Regions from separate parts of the Janthinobacterium sp. NKUCC08_JDC genome, predicted to be linked through region 3. Evidence: predicted binding sites of a transcription regulator. Region 3 holds the regulator's gene; each other region holds the start of a gene.
The links. The regulator sigma-54, encoded in region 3, starts transcription at its own class of promoters, with help from an activator protein. The targets are predictions, from matches to a motif close to TGGCANGNAANCTGCTTT.
Positions count from the first base shown of each region.

Region 1: KO538_RS12715 (EDSAP-1 family PEP-CTERM protein) is a predicted target of sigma-54. The motif match lies at 1,693-1,710, and genes of this name have one in related genera.
Region 2: urtA (urea ABC transporter substrate-binding protein) is a predicted target of sigma-54. The motif match lies at 1,783-1,800, and genes of this name have one in related genera.

Region 1 covers NZ_JAHKQW010000004.1:86,433-89,690, forward strand. Annotated here, with positions in the region: gene KO538_RS12700 (dodecin) at 540-746, shown strand; gene KO538_RS12705 (hypothetical protein) at 761-1,072, opposite strand; gene KO538_RS12710 (hypothetical protein) at 1,233-1,607, shown strand; gene KO538_RS12715 (EDSAP-1 family PEP-CTERM protein) at 1,798-2,790, shown strand; gene KO538_RS12720 (LytR C-terminal domain-containing protein) at 2,854-3,258, opposite strand, start outside.
Region 2 covers NZ_JAHKQW010000001.1:308,846-312,103, reverse strand. Annotated here, with positions in the region: gene KO538_RS01455 (transglutaminase family protein) at 239-844, shown strand; gene KO538_RS01450 (DUF4349 domain-containing protein) at 866-1,654, shown strand; gene urtA (urea ABC transporter substrate-binding protein) at 1,853-3,106, shown strand; gene urtB (urea ABC transporter permease subunit UrtB) at 3,194-3,258, shown strand, end outside.
Region 3 covers NZ_JAHKQW010000018.1:98,802-102,059, reverse strand. Annotated here, with positions in the region: gene hpf (ribosome hibernation-promoting factor, HPF/YfiA family) at 1-314, opposite strand, end outside; gene KO538_RS26940 (RNA polymerase factor sigma-54) at 384-1,862, opposite strand; gene lptB (LPS export ABC transporter ATP-binding protein) at 1,867-2,622, opposite strand; gene lptA (lipopolysaccharide transport periplasmic protein LptA) at 2,622-3,203, opposite strand; gene lptC (LPS export ABC transporter periplasmic protein LptC) at 3,229-3,258, opposite strand, start outside.

The DNA of each region.
Region 1 (3,258 bases), on a different contig from region 3:
TTACCGTGACGAACCTCAGCGCATTTGCGGTTACTGTGTGTGACGTTGGTATTCAATTTCGCTGGAGTAAAAAGCGAGGTACATTTTTTTCACCAATGACTGCAGACGGCGGGAAATGGCCGCGGCGGTTGGAACCAAGATCATCTGTAACCATCTACGCAGAGCGGCCTGACTCGCGCAGCAATGGGCGAATCAGGTGTGCCTACGCAACCACAGAATGTGGCGTAAAGCAGACGGGGAACTCCCCAGCGTTGAAGCAAATGGCGCGTGAAGGATAACCTCAGCCAACTTTCAGGTAGCTTCAAGCCCCTTCCAAGTTTCATCCCACGTAGCACTACAGTGGCATCCAGGCAAACCACGCACACCGTGAAGTCACTGCTTTAATCGAAAGCAATGTTACCAGTATGACGGTGGTGTTCAGAGCTTCGACACGCATTGCTGCACCGCGCAATGACTATCAGCACATTTAGGCGCAAGATGAGCACGTGCTTGCGCAATGCAGGCTCCCGATGTCTGGCTTGCCTATCTGGGGGAATATCATGTCCGCACACACTTACAAGCTGATCGAACTGGTGGGAACTTCGACCGAGAGCAGCGATCAGGCGATACGCGATGCCATTGCCAAGGCGGCGCTGACGGTCAAGCATATGGACTGGTATGAAGTGACGGAATCGCGCGGGCATATCGTCGATGGCAAGGTGGCGCACTTCCAGGTCACGCTGAAGGTCGGCTTCCGGCTCGAATAGGGTAGGTCGGCAACTCACCGCCGCCCGACCGCTCCCCGGCTCTCCAGCCACTCCCGGCCGCCGCTGTCCAGCGCGGTCTCGATGACCTTTTCCGGCAAGCTGTAGACGGTCGCCCAGCTGGCGCGGCCGTCCTGCGTGTTGGCGGGAAAGCTGTGCGTCTCGATGGGCCAATGGTATTTGCGTTTCAGCGCTTTCACGATGGCGGCCAGCGAGACGCGGCCTTGCAGCGGTTCGGCGCCGGACTGATCGCGGTTCGACAGCAGCACGGCCAGGACCTGGCCGCGGCCCGTGCGTGCGCCGGGGAAGGTGGGGGTTTTGTTTGCCATGGCCTATTTTACCGGGCAATTATCGGCGCGAGGCGATGTGCCGCACCTTTGATCTGGCGCAAACGCCGCATCGGCTTTGCGGCCACGATAGACGTTTCGACAGGTTGCCAGTGCCCCTCTGGCAGCTTGGTCCTACCATCACGGGGCACAGGAGCCTATCATGCACAGCCTGAACATCCACGCCATGCAATGGCAGCCCGTCGCCGATATTTCCGCCGTCAATCCGCTGCTGCCCGACGACCTCGCCTGCTTTCGCGAACTGCGCGACGTGCTGCAACGTTATGGCGCGCTCGACCGCTTCGGCATTTCCCTGATCCACCGCCATTTCGACATCGCCGACGACGAGGAGCTGATGGAGTACACGAATGCGGAAACCCGCACCTTGACGGTAAAGCCTGTCAAGAAAAGCGACATCGACTGGCAGCACACGACGATTACCAACTGGAAACTGACGGAAGGCGAGGAGGTGGCGCGCATCGGTTGCGGCTGCGCGCGCAATTCCGGCGGCCACCTCGGCTATCACCGGGGCACCTGAAAGCGGCGTCGGCCTTTCTTACACTTTGCTTCCACCGGCTCAGTCCGCTTTGCGCAAGCCCTTGATTCAATATGCTTTTTTTGTGTGGCACGCAAGCTGCTTATCACTGTCTACGAGATGAATCCAGGCAGGTCATTCTGGATTCTTTCTCCCCCGGATTTTCCGAGACTGACTACGATAAGAGGCTGCGATGAACGTCGATCACACACGAAGCAAGACCCTGGGTTGGCTGGGCGCACTGGCGGCGGCAAGTCTGCTGGCCAGCGGCCAGGCGCAGGCCGGCGCGTACGGCCTGGCCGTCAACGAATTGAACTCTTTCCGCATCACCACCAGCGCTGGCGCGCTGTCGCTGGCCGGCGCCAACCGCAATGCCAGCGACAGCGCCTTCTTCGAGGGCGGCGTGGCCGTCAATCCGCGCGCCGTCAATACGGGCCCGGCCGCCAACGCCGACGTGCTGCAAGTATGTTCGGGCGGCGGCTGCAGCGGCTTGCCGCAAAATAACTACGCACCCAGCCCCAGTTCCACCCTGGAGTTCGCGCGCGGCGACGCGCATGCCTTTGGCAATATGCTCACGGCCGCCGGCTCCACCGTGCGCGCCGTTGCGGAAGCACAGCGCGACACGGTCGGCGCCGCCACGGCCACGGCAGGCGATACGCTCACCGGCTCCGTCAACCTGACCCTGTCGAGCGCCGGCTTCATCACCTTCAACTTCATGGGACGGCGCGACCTGCGCACCAGCGTGACGACCATGGGTGACAAGTCGAGCGTGTCGATCATGGATATCTTCAATATCTCGTGCAATACTTCCAGTCCCGTGGGCTGCCTGTCGAACGCGAATGCCGATGGCGTGATCTTCCAGTTCGCGCCCGATGGCGACGCCAACAATGGCAGCGACGTCAATGGCAACCATACGGTCGGCAGCCTCGATCCCTTCAGCCTGAACATGACGGCCGGCACCAACGACCCGGCCACCGGGCGCGCCTTCACGAATGGCTTTGCGATGTTTTCGCTGACGTCGAATTTCGCCCTGCCCGCCGGCAGCTACACCTTGAACTTTTCCAAGTCCACGCGTACCGACATCGTCGTCATCGAACCCTTGCAAGTACCGGAGCCAGGCACTTTGTTCCTGCTGGGCACGGGACTGGCAGCCCTGGCTTTTACGCGCCGCCGGCAGCCGAAATAATCCGCAGCATGAAAAGCACGCGGCGCCCGCAAAGGCGCCGCTTTTTTATGCGGCAGAGATGTGTTAACCGAGCCGCGCCAGCGCCCGGCGCGCCAGCTGCAATTGCTGCAGATAATAGCGGTGCAGCATGGCGGGATCGCTGAGGTCACGCCCCAGCACCAGGCGCAGTTCGCTGACGGGGCAGTCGGCGGCCTGGATCTGCACCTGGGTACGCACCTGTACACCGAGTTGGCGAGCCAGTTGGCGCGCCGCCTGCTCCTGCGCGGGCCGGTATTCGACGCGTGTGCGCGCCACCTGGAAGCTGGTTTCATTGGCCAGGCGCACCACTTGCACGGGCGCACCAGCCAGGCTGCGCGCCAGCGCGGCTGCTAGGCCAGGCACGCCGTTGCCATTGACAATTTCCAGGCGCGGATGCGGCGCGCCGGCCACAGGCACGGACGCCGCCGGCAACGACGCGCTAACGGGCAG
Region 2 (3,258 bases), on a different contig from region 3:
GTGGCGTCGGCGGCGCGCCCGGTGGCGGGGCCGCTTCGCAGGGTAGTGCTTGTGCCGGGCCTGTAGGGCCGGCTGCGTTTGCCCGCATGATACCAGCTACCGGGCCGCCGCCAAAGTCGCCGGCCCCCGCGCAGCTGGCCCGGCGCGTGGATTTTCTTTGTTCCTGCGCAAAGAAACGGTGAATGTTGCGCTGCTTCGACTAAAATCGCGCATTATCTTTTCGCATTGCCTTTATGCCATGTCTACCGACTTTTCCCCCGACTTTTCCATATATCTAGCCAGCAGCCTGTATATCGACAGCGACCATCCGGCCGTGCGCGCCAAGGCGGCCGCACTGGCGGCAGGTGCCGTGGGCGACGCGGCCATCGCGGCCCGCTGCTTTGCCTTCGTGTGCGACGAGGTGGCCCACAGCTGGGATTACCAGCGTAATCCCGTCACCTGCCGCGCTTCCGACGTCTTGCAGCATGGCACCGGCTATTGCTATGCGAAGAGCCATTTGCTGGCCGCGCTGCTGCGCGCCAATGGCATTCCTGCCGGCCTGTGCTACCAGCGTCTGGCCGTCGGCGAAGTGGGGCCGCCGTTCTGCCTGCATGGCTTGAATGCCGTGTATTTGCAGGACTTTGGCTGGTACCGTATCGATGCGCGCGGCAACAAGCCCGGCGTCGCGGCTGCCTTCACGCCGCCACGCGAGCAACTGGCCTTTCCCGTGCTGGCGCCCGAGGAACGCGACTTGCCGGAAATCTGGGCGGAACCGTTGCCGCAGGTGGTGGCGTCACTGACCGGCCATGCGACCGTGCAAGACGTGGCGGCGCACCTGCCCGATATCACATTGCTGCCGCTGTAAAAATAATCCAGGAAAGAAATCATGAAAAAAGTGTATGTAGGTCTGATCGGCCTGATGTTGCTGGCCGGTTGCGGCGGCAAGGGCGAGAGCGGCGGGCAGTCGAGCGCCGCGCGTCTCGATGGCAAGGAAAAGGGCAGCGAGTTTCTTGCCTATGAACATAATGTCAGCGTCGATACGCACGAGGCGCAAGTGCGGCCCCTGTATGAAAAAGTGCTTGCCGCCTGCAAGGCCGATACGGAAAACGGCTGCCTGCTGCTCGATTCCAGCCTCGACAGCGGGCGCTACGTGCATGCGCGCATCAGCATGCGCGCCAAGCCGGCCGGCATCAAGAAGCTTGTCGCGCTGGTCGCGGCCGAAGGCGACGTCACCAGCCAGGGCACCAAGGTGGAAGACCTGGGCCGCCCCGTGCTCGACAGCAAGAAACGCCTGGAGATGCTCAAGCAATACCAGGCGCAATTGCAAGACCTGGAAAAGCGCTCGGGCGCGAATGTCGATGCCCTCATCAAGGTGACCAAGGAACTGGCCACCGTGCAAGTGGAACTGGAGCAGGCGACGGCGGCCGACGCGCTGTTGATGCAGCGCATCGATACGGACTTGCTGAACGTGGCCATCAGCGCGGAAGGCAAGCAATCGTTCTGGACACCCGTCAAGCGCTCGCTGGGCAATTTCACGGACAACCTGTCGGAAGGCGTGGCCAACGCCATCACGGCCATGGCCTACATCCTGCCGTGGCTGATTGCTTTCGTGTTGCTGTTCCCGCTGGGACGCAAGGGCTGGCGCCGCTTGAGAGGCGTACCGCGCAAGGATTGATGCCGGGATTGTTGCGTCCGGCGCACCGTTTTACGGCAATTTGAAACCTGTCTGCACAGTCCTTGTGCAGCCAGGTTTTTTTTCGTGCGGCGAGAGCCGCGTGCACCATGGCGGACACCTGCTGGCGCTGGCATGCATTCTGCTTTAACAACATCGTATGCCCAGCTCGACCCCCACGAACCCATCACAGGAGTCCCCATGTCACGACGCATCATCCTGAAAGCGGCCGCCGCCGGCGCACTGGCCCTTGCCACCTCCACTTACATGCAGGCAGCCCTGGCCGCCGATACGATCAAGGTAGGCATTTTGCACTCGCTGTCGGGCACCATGGCCATTTCCGAAACGTCGCTGAAAGACGTGGCCTTGATGACGATCGCCGAGATCAATGCCAAGGGCGGTGTGCTGGGCAAGAAACTGGAAGCCGTCGTCGTCGACCCGGCGTCGAACTGGCCTTTGTTCGCGGAAAAAGCGCGCCAGCTGGTGGCGCAGGACAAGGTCGCTGTCGTGTTTGGCTGCTGGACGTCCGTGTCGCGCAAATCCGTCTTGCCGGTGTTCAAGGAACTCAACAGCCTGCTGTTTTACCCGGTGCAATACGAGGGCGAGGAGCTGGAAAAGAATGTGTTTTACACGGGCGCCGCGCCAAACCAGCAGGCTATCCCGGCAGTGGAGTACCTGATGAGCAAGGATGGCGGCGGCGCCAAGCGCTTCGTGCTGCTGGGCACGGACTACGTGTATCCGCGCACCACCAACAAGATCCTGCGTGCCTTCCTGAAAAGCAAGGGCGTCAAAGATAGCGATATCAGCGAGGTCTACACGCCGTTCGGCCACGCCGACTATCAAACCATCGTCGCCAACATCAAGAAGTTTTCCACGGGCGGCAAGACAGCCGTTATATCCACCATCAATGGCGATTCGAACGTGCCGTTCTACAAGGAGCTGGGCAATGCAGGCTTGAAAGCCACGGACGTGCCCGTCGTCGCGTTTTCCGTCGGCGAGGAAGAGCTGCGCGGCATCGATACCAAGCCATTGCTCGGTCATCTGGCGGCATGGAATTATTTCGAGTCCGTCAAGAACCCCGTGAATACGGCCTTCATCAAGCAGTGGAAGGCGTATGCCGTGGCGCAAAAGCTGCCGAACGCGGGTTCGGTCGTGACGAACGACCCGATGGAAGCGACCTATGTCGGCATCCACATGTGGGCGCAAGCCGTGGAAAAAGCCAAGTCGACGGACACGGACAAGGTGATCGCCGCCATGGCCGGCCAAAGCGTCAAGGCGCCATCGGGCTTCACCCTGACCATGGATGCCACGAACCACCACCTGCACAAGCCCGTGATGATCGGCGAGATCAAGGCCGATGGGCAATTCAATGTCGTGTGGAAAACCAAGGAACCGATCCGCGCCCAGCCTTGGAGCCCGTTTATCAAGGGGAATGAGGGTAAGCAGAAGTTATGAGTTAGCAGCAGAAAGGCCGGGGTCAGACCCGACGGGTCTGACCCCAGATTTCGCTTGGGCTGAAGTAACGATGAGAGGTCTTTCCGCATGCGTCTGCTACGTCGTATTTTGTTATTACTTTGCCTGTTGCCGCTGTCTGCGCAGGCAGCCAT
Region 3 (3,258 bases):
ATCGCCTCTTTACCGTGCCCTTGCACTTTGGTTTTGTATTTCATCACTTGCCTATCGAGCTTGTCGATCAGGGCATCGATCGCGGCATACAGGTCTTGTGCCAGGCTTTCCACATAGACGGTTTTGCCACTTAAACGCAGGTTGACTTCGGCCTTTTGACGTTTTTCTTTCTCTTTGAGGTTATCCACGGTCAGAATCACGGCGATATCGATAACTTGATCGAAATGACGTTTCACGCGTTCCAGCTTCGTTTGTACGTATTCACGGATGGCTGGTGTCACTTCGAGATGATGTCCGCTGATGGTGAGATTCATACACACTCCTAAAGATGATCGGGTTCGTGCGGTCCATCCTATCCGGCCCGCAGAGGAACCGAAAAAAACTTACAAACACTTACGCAGGCTCACTGGCGGAATTTTCAACGCTTCCCGGTATTTGGCAACAGTACGTCGCGCAATCACCATGCCTTGTTCCCCCAGCATGTCCGCAATCTTACTGTCGGATAAAGGATTTTTAGGGTCTTCTGCTCCTGTCAGTTGCACGATCAATGCCCGTATCGCCGTCGATGACGCTTCGCCCCCCGCTTCGGTGGCGACGTGGCTACCAAAGAAATATTTCAACTCGAACATGCCGTGCGGGGTCAGCATGTACTTTTGAGTTGTTACCCGCGAGATAGTACTCTCGTGTAAACCCAGTGTATCAGCTATTTCACGGAGCACAAGGGGGCGCATGGCAACGGCCCCATGCGAGAAAAAGTTCTTTTGTCTTTCTACTATCGCCTGTGCCACGCGCAAAATCGTGTCGAAACGCTGGCGCATATTCTTGATCAGCCACTTGGCTTCCTGCAACTGTGCGCCCATGGCGCCCTCGCCCTTGCCCTGCTTGAGCAGGTTGGCGTACATGGCGTTGACGCGCAGGCGCGGCATGACGTCGTTGTTCAGGGTCACTTGCCAGCCATTGCGCGCGCGCTTGACGACGACGTCGGGCACCACGTAATCGGACACGTCCGAGGCGAACACGGCACCCGGATGCGGATTGCACTGGCGAATCACCGTCTGTGCTTCGCGCAAGTCTTCATCGTCGCAATCGAGGGCTTTTTTCAGCTTGTTGAAATCGCGCTGGGCAAACCAGGCCAGGTGCTTTTCCACGATGACGAGCGCCATGCGCCGCGTCACCATGGCGATGTGCGGCAAGCGCTTGATCTGCAGCGCCAGGCATTCGGACGCATTGCGCGCGCCCACGCCGGGCGGATCGAAACTTTGCAGCAGCGACAAGGCCGTGCGCATCTCGTCGGCGTCGATTTCCAGCTCTTCCGGCAGGCGCGCCAGGATGTCGTCGAGCGACTCTTCCAGGTAGCCATTGTCGTCGAGCGCGTCGATGATCAGCTCGACCAGCGCGCGGTCGCGCAATTCAAGCACCGTCACGCGCATCTGCTCCATCAGGTGTTCGCGCAGGGTGCAGTGATGGGCCTCGAGTTGCGGGCGGGAATCTTCGTCGTCGGGCGCCTTGCCCCGGCTCGCCTCGCTCCAGTCACTGTCGCCGCCGTCCGCGGCGGCCGGGCCCTCGCCCGCCTCGCCGTCAAAGGTTTCCGCTTCGGCAGGCGCGGCAGGCGCCTCCTGGCCTGGCGCCTGGGGCGGCGCTTCGGCCGGCGCCGCCGTGGAACTCAAGGCCCCGTCCGACAGCAGGCGCAGCGAACGGTCGAGCGGATCGTCGAGGCGCTCGAGCAAGGGATTGTCCGTCAGCAGTTGCTCGAGTTCCTGGTGCAATTCCAGGGTCGACAATTGCAACAGGCGTATCGATTGCTGCAACTGCGGCGTCAGTGCCAGGTGCTGCGAAGTGCGCAGCTGCAATGATTGTTTCATTGGCTTACATGCGGAAGTGTTCGCCCAGATAGACCCGGCGTACCGACTCGTTCGCGATGATGTCGTCGGGGCGTCCCGACGCCAGTACCGAGCCCTGGTTGATGATGTAGGCACGGTCGCAAATACCCAGCGTCTCGCGCACATTATGATCGGTGATCAGCACGCCGATATTGCGCTCCTTCAAGAAGCGCACGATGCGCTGAATCTCGATCACGGCGATCGGATCGACGCCGGCGAACGGCTCGTCGAGCAGCACGAAACGGGGATCCGTGGCCAGCGCGCGGGCGATTTCCACGCGGCGGCGCTCGCCGCCCGACAGGGACAGGGCCTGGTTCTCGCGCAGCTTTTCAATCTGCAAATCGGCCAGCAGTTTATCCAGGCGCTCCTCGATCTCGGCCTTCTTCAGGGGACGGCCTTCGACGGTCTGGATTTCCAGCACGGCGCGGATATTGTCTTCCACCGTCAGCTTGCGGAAGACGGACGCTTCCTGCGGCAGATAGGACAAGCCCATCTGCGCGCGGCGGTGGATCGGCAGGCTGGAAATGTCCACGCCGCTGATATCGATGCTGCCGCCGTCCGACGGCACCAGGCCGACGATCATGTAGAACGAGGTGGTCTTGCCGGCGCCGTTCGGGCCCAGCAAACCCACCACTTCGCCGCATTCGACTTGCAGCGAGACATCATGCACGACTTGCCGCTTGCCATAGGTTTTTTGTAGACCGCGAACGATCAGGGTGCTGCCGCAACGAGTATTGTCCATTATTTCTTTCCTGGCGCAGGCGTGGCCGGCGCTTTCTCCGCTTCCGGCGCCTTGGTCTTCGGCTGGATCACCATGCGCACGCTGCCGCCATCGGAGGTACTGGTGCCGCTGTCGGAATTTTCCATCTTGAATACTTCCTTGCGGCTGTCATACGAGATGAAGGCGCCATTGGCCACGTCGGTTACTTTCGTGCCTTCCAGACGCGTCAGCTTGGCCTTGGAAAACAGTTTCACCACTTCCGTCTTGTTGTCGTATTCCACGCGCTCCGCTTCGCCTTCGACCCACAGGTCGCCCGCGCCATCGCGCTTCTGGCGGAACGTGGCCAGCTTGCCGGGATCGGCCCAGAAGGTGATGAACTGGTAGCCTTGCGGGTCTTCCGTGATCAATGCCCGGCCCGCCTTCATGGTCAGGGTGCCCTTGACCAGCACGACGTCGCCCGTCAGGGTACGCACCTGCTTGACGTCATCGACGTGGCCGCTGCGTGCCGTGATGACGGCTTCCTTCTCGGAATCGGCTTTCTCGGCATGCGCCACGCCCATGATGGCCAGCGAAAATACGGTCAACAGCAAGATGTTCTTCATAGTATGGTTTCCTTGTTTCATTCTGTCATTTTGCCGCCGCGGCAGGGCGCGGTTT